One region of the Streptodolium elevatio genome, then DNA from elsewhere that is predicted to be linked to it. Evidence: riboswitches for the same ligand, from Rfam matches in the RefSeq annotation. Region 1 holds a riboswitch; the other holds the start of a gene.
The links. A riboswitch is a leader RNA that binds a small molecule or an ion and turns the genes downstream of it on or off. The one in region 1 is predicted to bind S-adenosylmethionine.
Positions count from the first base shown of each region.

Region 2: it holds a riboswitch for S-adenosylmethionine, as region 1 does, so the genes downstream of both, thrC (threonine synthase) here and ACWD12_RS38290 (aminotransferase class V-fold PLP-dependent enzyme) in region 1, are expected to answer to the same signal.

Region 1 is NZ_JBSFVE010000037.1:4,612-7,812, forward strand. It holds gene trpD (anthranilate phosphoribosyltransferase) at 1-895, shown strand, start outside; SAM riboswitch class IV at 1,195-1,309, shown strand; gene ACWD12_RS38290 (aminotransferase class V-fold PLP-dependent enzyme) at 1,356-2,756, shown strand; gene ACWD12_RS38295 (Lrp/AsnC family transcriptional regulator) at 2,830-3,117, opposite strand; gene ACWD12_RS38300 (rhomboid family intramembrane serine protease) at 3,171-3,201, opposite strand, start outside.
Region 2 is NZ_JBSFVE010000001.1:921,703-924,903, reverse strand. It holds gene ACWD12_RS04055 (MarR family winged helix-turn-helix transcriptional regulator) at 42-482, shown strand; gene ACWD12_RS04050 (glucosyl-3-phosphoglycerate synthase) at 538-1,524, opposite strand; SAM riboswitch class I at 1,718-1,860, shown strand; gene thrC (threonine synthase) at 1,877-3,148, shown strand; gene ACWD12_RS04040 (ubiquitin-like small modifier protein 1) at 3,145-3,201, shown strand, end outside.

The DNA.
Region 1 (3,201 bases):
GCGTGCCAAGGGCGAGACCGTCGACGAGGTTACGGGCCTGGTCGACTCCATGTACGCGCACGCGGTGACCATCGAGGTGCCCGGCCCCATCGTCGACGTCGTCGGCACCGGTGGCGACCGCGCCCGTACCGTCAACATCTCCACGATGTCGGCGATCGTGGTCGCGGGGACGGGGGCGACGGTCGTCAAGCACGGCAACCGCTCGGCGTCGTCGCAGAGCGGTGCGGCCGACGTCCTGGAGGCCCTCGGGGTGTCGCTGGACCTGACCCCGGAGCAGGTGGCGCGGACGGCGGTCGAGGCCGGGGTGACGCTGTGCTTCGCGCAGCGCTTCCACCCGGCGCTGCGGCACGCCGCCCAGGCGCGGCGTGAGCTGGGTGTGCAGACGACCTTCAACATCCTTGGCCCGCTGACGAATCCGGCGCGCGCCCCGTACACCGCCATCGGTGTCGCGGACGCGCGCATGGCGCCTCTGATGGCGGGTGTGTTGGCCCGGCGCGGGACTTCGGCGCTGGTGTTCCGGGGCGACGACGGTCTCGACGAGCTGACCATCACGACCACCTCCAAGGTGTGGGTCGTGCGCGACGGCGAGGTGCACGAAGACGCCGTCGATCCGCGCGACTTCGGCGTCAAGCTGGAGCCGATCGAAGCGCTGCGCGGCGGCGACGCGGCGTTCAACGCGGACGTCGCGCGCCGGCTGCTGGCGGGGGAGCGCGGGCCGGTGCGGGACGCGGTGCTGCTCAACTCGGCGGCGGCGCTCGCGGCGCTCGGCCCGGGGCACGGTCCGCTGAGCGAACAGCTCGCGTCGGGCATCGAGCGGGCGGCGGACGCGATCGACTCCGGCAAGGCGCAGGCGGTACTCGACCGGTGGGTGGAGGCGACCCGCTCGTTCGGCTGACCCGGCTGACCGGCCGACTTGGCCGACGACCGAGGCCGGTCGGGGAGTCGCAAGAAGCCTCGGACGCCGCCGGCTCGGCCGGATCGGACGGTCTGCGCGATGACTCGGACGGGCGCGCGGCAACTGCCGCGTGCCCGTCTGGCGTTCCGGTGCCGTCCGGGTGACGTTCCAGGTGTCGGCGTCCTGTCCCACCTACGGGACACCCGGCGTCTCATGTTCGACCGATGGTCGTCTCGTATGCCAAGACGGCGAATATCCGTGTTGAGAGACCGGCGATCCTGCGGTAATAATTCCTTCCAGGTCACGAGTGACAGCGTTTTGGCCCCGGCTTGCTGTCCGGCAACCCTCCTCCGCGGTGGGGTGCCCCGGGTGATGACCAGGCCGGACACAAGGGTGCTCCGGCAAGCGCGGACCTCCACGAGCCACGGCATCCGGGGTCCCCAGCCCTGGAGGGTCAGCCATGACTGCCGTCGCATTCGCCCCTGTTTCGCCGCTTTCGTCCGATGCGATCGCGGCTTCGGCCTGTCCCCCGCTCCCGGTCGTGGGCCGCGACGTGCGGGTGCCGCTGGTGACAGGCGGCCAAGCGGAGTACGCCGCACTTGACTACGCCGCGAGCGCCCCCTGCCTTCAGCGCGTGTGGGACGACGTCAGCGCCTACCTGCCCTACTACGGCAGCGTGCACCGCGGCGCCGGCTACCTGTCGCAGCTGTCGACCGACCTCTACGAGCGCAGCCGCGCGACGGTCGCCGAGTACGTCGGCGCCCGGGCCGACGACGTGGTCCTGTTCACCCGCGGCACGACCGACTCGCTGAACCTGCTGGCATCCGTACTGCCGTCCGGCACCCGGGTGTTCGTGTTCGAGACCGAGCACCACGCGGCGCTGCTGCCGTGGCGGCGCACGGCCGACGTCACCCATCTGGACGCCCCGTCGAGCCACGCCGAAGCGGTCGCGACCCTCGACGCCGCGCTCGCCGCCGACGAATGCGACGGGCCGCGTCTGGTGTGCGTGACCGGCGCGTCCAACGTCACCGGGGAGCTCTTCCCGGTTCGTGAACTGGCCGAGGTCGCCCACCGGCACGGCGCGCGCATCGTGCTGGACGCCGCGCAACTCGCGCCGCACCATCCCGTCTCGCTCGCCGGGCTCGGCGTGGACTGGGTCGCCTTCTCCGGGCACAAGCTGTACGCACCGTTCGGCGCGGGCGTGCTCGCCGGGCGCGGCGACTGGCTCGCGGACGCCGAGCCCTACCTCGCGGGCGGCGGCGCCAGCCGCTCGGTCACCGCGGACGCCGTCGAGTGGAACTCCGGCCCGGCCCGGCACGAGGCCGGTTCGCCCAACGTGATCGGCGCCTACGCCATCGCCTCCGCGTGCCGGGCGCTGGCCGAAGCCGGCCTCGACACGCTCGCGGCCCGCGAGGAAGCGCTGCTCGCCCGGCTGCGGGCGGGACTCGCGGAGATCCCCGAGGTGCGCACGCTGGACCTCTTCGGCCCCGACTCCGCCCGGGTCTCGGTGCTCTCGTTCGTCGTCGAGGGCTGGAACAGCTCGCGGTTCGCGGCGGCGCTGTCGGCGGAGTACGGCATCGGCGTGCGCGACGGCCTGTTCTGCGCGCACCCGCTCGTACGTCGCCTGCTCGGGGGGCGCGCCGACGCGCCGACCGAGTGCGGTGCGCCCGACGCGCCGTCGGGGGAGCAGAACCTCAACGCGATCCGGGTCAGCTTCGGGGCCGGTACGCCGGACGAGCACGTGGACCGCTTCGTGGACGCCGCACGGGAGTTGGTGCGGCGCGGGGCCAAGTGGACGTACCGCACCGACGGCGGACGCTGCGTGCCCGAGTCGGACCCGCGCGGCCCGGCGGTCATCTGATCAGCCGGTCCGAGCGCCGGTCCGAGTGTGCCGACCTGAGCGCCGACCCGACCGCCTCAGCCGGGCAGCACGGCTAGAAGCCGTCGTCGAGCCCGATCGCGAAGGCGGCCTCGAGGTCGTGCTTCGAGTAGGTCCGGAACGCGATGTGCGTCGCGGTGTGCAGGACACCCGGCACCTTGTTGAGGCGCCCGGGGATCACGTCCGCCAACTCGTCGTGCTCGCGGACCCGGACCATGGCGACCAGGTCGAACTCGCCCGTCACCGAGTACACCTCGCTCACCGCGTCGATCGCGGTGATCGCCTCGGCGATCTCGGGGATGCGGTCGACGGCTGCCTTGACGTGCACGATCGCGGTGATCACAGCGGCGGCCTCTCCTCGGTCGGTGCGGGGGGTACGAGCCTATCCGGCCCCGGTCATCCGTTCGGCCCCGACGGCGTTCCCGGC
Region 2 (3,201 bases), on a different contig from region 1:
GAGAATGTTGGCGCTGCCAACACTCAACTAGGCTGGCGGCCATGGACGAGATCCCCCGACGCCTGACGGCGAAGCCGAGCTGGCTGATCAACCAGCTCTCCGTGCACTCCCGCCGCCTCGTGTCGGACGCCTTCGCCGCGGCCGGCGCGCGCGGGTACCACTACCGGCTCCTCGCCGCGCTGCACGAGTCCGGGCCCGCGAGCCAGGCCGAGCTGGGCCGCCGCGGCCGCGTCGACCGCAGCGACGTCGTCGCCGCGATCAACGAACTGGCCGCGCAGGGCTACGTCGAGCGCACGCCGGACCCGGACCACGGACGCCGCAACAGGATCACCCTCACCCCCGAGGGCGCCCGCCGGCTGCGGGACATGGACGACGTCCTCGACCAGGTGCAGGACGACCTGCTCGGCCCGCTGTCCGCGGGGGACCGAGAGGCCCTCACCCGCCTGCTCGGGCGCGTCCTCGCCCACCACGAACAGGGCTGACAGCCAGGCGGGTTCGTACGCCGGGCCGCTGACGGCCCGGCGAGTTCGTGCGCCCTCATCCCGCCAGTGCGGTCCGGTTGCGGTACTCCGGGATCGTGATCATCGGCGGGCGCTCGTGGGCGGCGACATCGTGACTGCTCACCCGGAACCCCTCCTCGTCCCGCTCGAACTGCGCGAACACCGTGTTCAGGCCGCCCGCCCCCTTGCGGACCCGCCCGTCCCGGTGCAAGCGCTCCAGCACCGCCTGCCAGATCTCGCCCGCCATCCGGCCGAGCCCGGCCTCGTCCTGGTGGCTGTGCCGGCGTACGCCCACATCCACCTGCGCCATCGCGTCCAGCCCCACCGATTGCAGCGAGTCCACGAGCATCGCCGTCTCGACGCCGTACCCGCACGGGAACGGCAGGCGTTCGAGCAGGCCGCGACGGACCGCGTACTCGCCGCCGAGCGGCTGCACGAACCCGGCCAGTTCCGGCCAGTACATGTTCAACAGCGGGCGCGCTACCAGTTCGGTGACCCGGCCGCCGCCGGCCGGCACGACGGTGTCGCCGATTTCCAGCGGGCGGTCGTACATCGCCTTGACCAGTTGGACCGAAGGGTCGGTCAGCAGCGGGCCGAGGATGCCCGACACGAAGTCGGCGGAGAACTCGCGCAGGTCGGCGTCCACGAAGCAGACGATGTCGCCGCTCGTGACCAGGAGCGAACGCCACAGGACCTCGCCCTTGCCGCGCAGCGCGGGGATGCGCGGCAATATGTCGTCGCGGTGCACGACTCGCGCGCCCGCCCGCGCGGCGACCTCGCCGGTGCGGTCCGTCGAGCCGGAGTCGACGACCACCAGCTCGTCGACCAGCGGATACCGGTCCATCAGCTCGGTGCGGATCGTGCGGACGATGTTGCCCACGGTCGGCTCTTCGTCCAGCGCCGGCAGGACGACGCTGACCCGGCTCGCCCGACCGGACCGCTTGGCCTCCAGGAGCCTGGGCACCGGCCAGTCCGCGGCGGCCGAGGACCGTCGTTCCAGCCAGTGGGTCACCTCGGGCAGCACTGTCGCGTTCCCCTGTCGTTGCTTGTGGTGCGCGGGACATCGTCTCGCGTGTCGGACGCCGATGATCGACCGGCACCCGGTTCGGTTACAGTCTTGGTCACGAGATACGACGATCGCACGTCGGCTCGGACAAACGCGGAGCGGCCGCACGGTGACCCCCAGGGGTGATCGGCGGCACATCGCACCGCCATAGAGCTCATCCAGAGGGGCAGAGGGAACGGCCCGTTGAAGCCCCGGCAACCATCCGATCGGTACACCCATGTGCGCTGCACGCGGGGCCCCCGGCGGACTGGTGCCAAGTCCGGCCTGCGGGGACCCCCGTGGGGAAGATGAGGAGAGAGGCCCCATCGCCATGGCTGTGATCGCACAAACCCTGACCCTCGCCCCCGGCTCGTTCGGGTCCGCCGTCGCGCTCTCCTGCCGCGAGTGCGGCGAGCGCTACGAGCTCGGCCCCAAGTTCGCGTGCGAGTTCTGTTTCGGGCCGCTGGAGGTCGCGTACGACTTCTCCGGCGGCGTGACCCGCGAGCGCATCGCGGCCGGTCCGAACAACATCTGGCGATACGCCCCGCTGCTCCCCGTGCCCGCCGACGTCGCGGAGCACCCCAACCTGAACCCCGGCTTCACCAAGCTGGTCCAGGCCCGCAACCTGGGCCGCGAGCTGGGCATCCGGGACCTGTACGTCAAGGACGACTCGGGCAACCCGACGCACTCCTTCAAGGACCGCGTCGTGGCGATCGCCGTCGAGGCGGCCCGCAACTTCGGCTTCACCACCCTTTCGTGCTCTTCGACCGGCAACCTGGCCGGCGCGGTGGCCGCCGCGGCCGCCCGCGCGGGGCTGCGGTCGTGCGTGTTCATCCCGTCCGACCTCGAGGCCGGCAAGGTGCTGACGGCCGCGGCGTACGGCGGCGACCTGGTGGCCATCGAGGGCAACTACGACGAGGTCAACCGCTTCTGCTCGGAGCTGATCGGCGACGCGGCGGGCGAGGGCTGGGGCTTCGTCAACGTCAACCTGCGGCCGTATTACGGCGAGGGCTCCAAAACGCTGGCGTACGAGATCGCCGAGCAGCTCGGCTGGCGGCTGCCCGAGCAGATCGTGGTGCCGATCGCGTCGGGTTCGCAGCTCACCAAGATCGACAAGGGCTTCCGCGAGCTGATCGAACTCGGGCTGGTCGAGGACACGCCGTACAAGGTGTTCGGCGCCCAGGCCGAGGGCTGCTCGCCGGTCTCGGCGGCGTGGAAGGCCGGGCACGACGTGATCCGGCCGGTCAAGCCGGACACCATCGCCAAGTCGCTGGCGATCGGCAACCCGGCGGACGGGCCGTACGTGCTGGACGTGTGCAAGCGCACCGGGGGCGCGGTCGAGGACGTCGACGACATCCGCGTGGTCGAGGCGATCAAGCTGCTGGCCCGGACCGAGGGCATCTTCGGCGAGACCGCTGGCGGTGTCACGGTCGGCTGCCTGAAGAAGCTGGTGGAGACCGGGCAGTTGGACCCGGCGGCCACCACGGTCGTCCTCAACACGGGCGACGGTTTGAAGACCCTGGACGCGATCGAGTCGACCACCGGCGCGACCGCGACCATCCGTCCCTCCCTTGAGTCCTTCCGAGAGGCTGGCCTGGCATGAGCGTTTCCGTGCGTATCCCGACGATTCTGCGTACCTACACCGGCGGCGCGGCC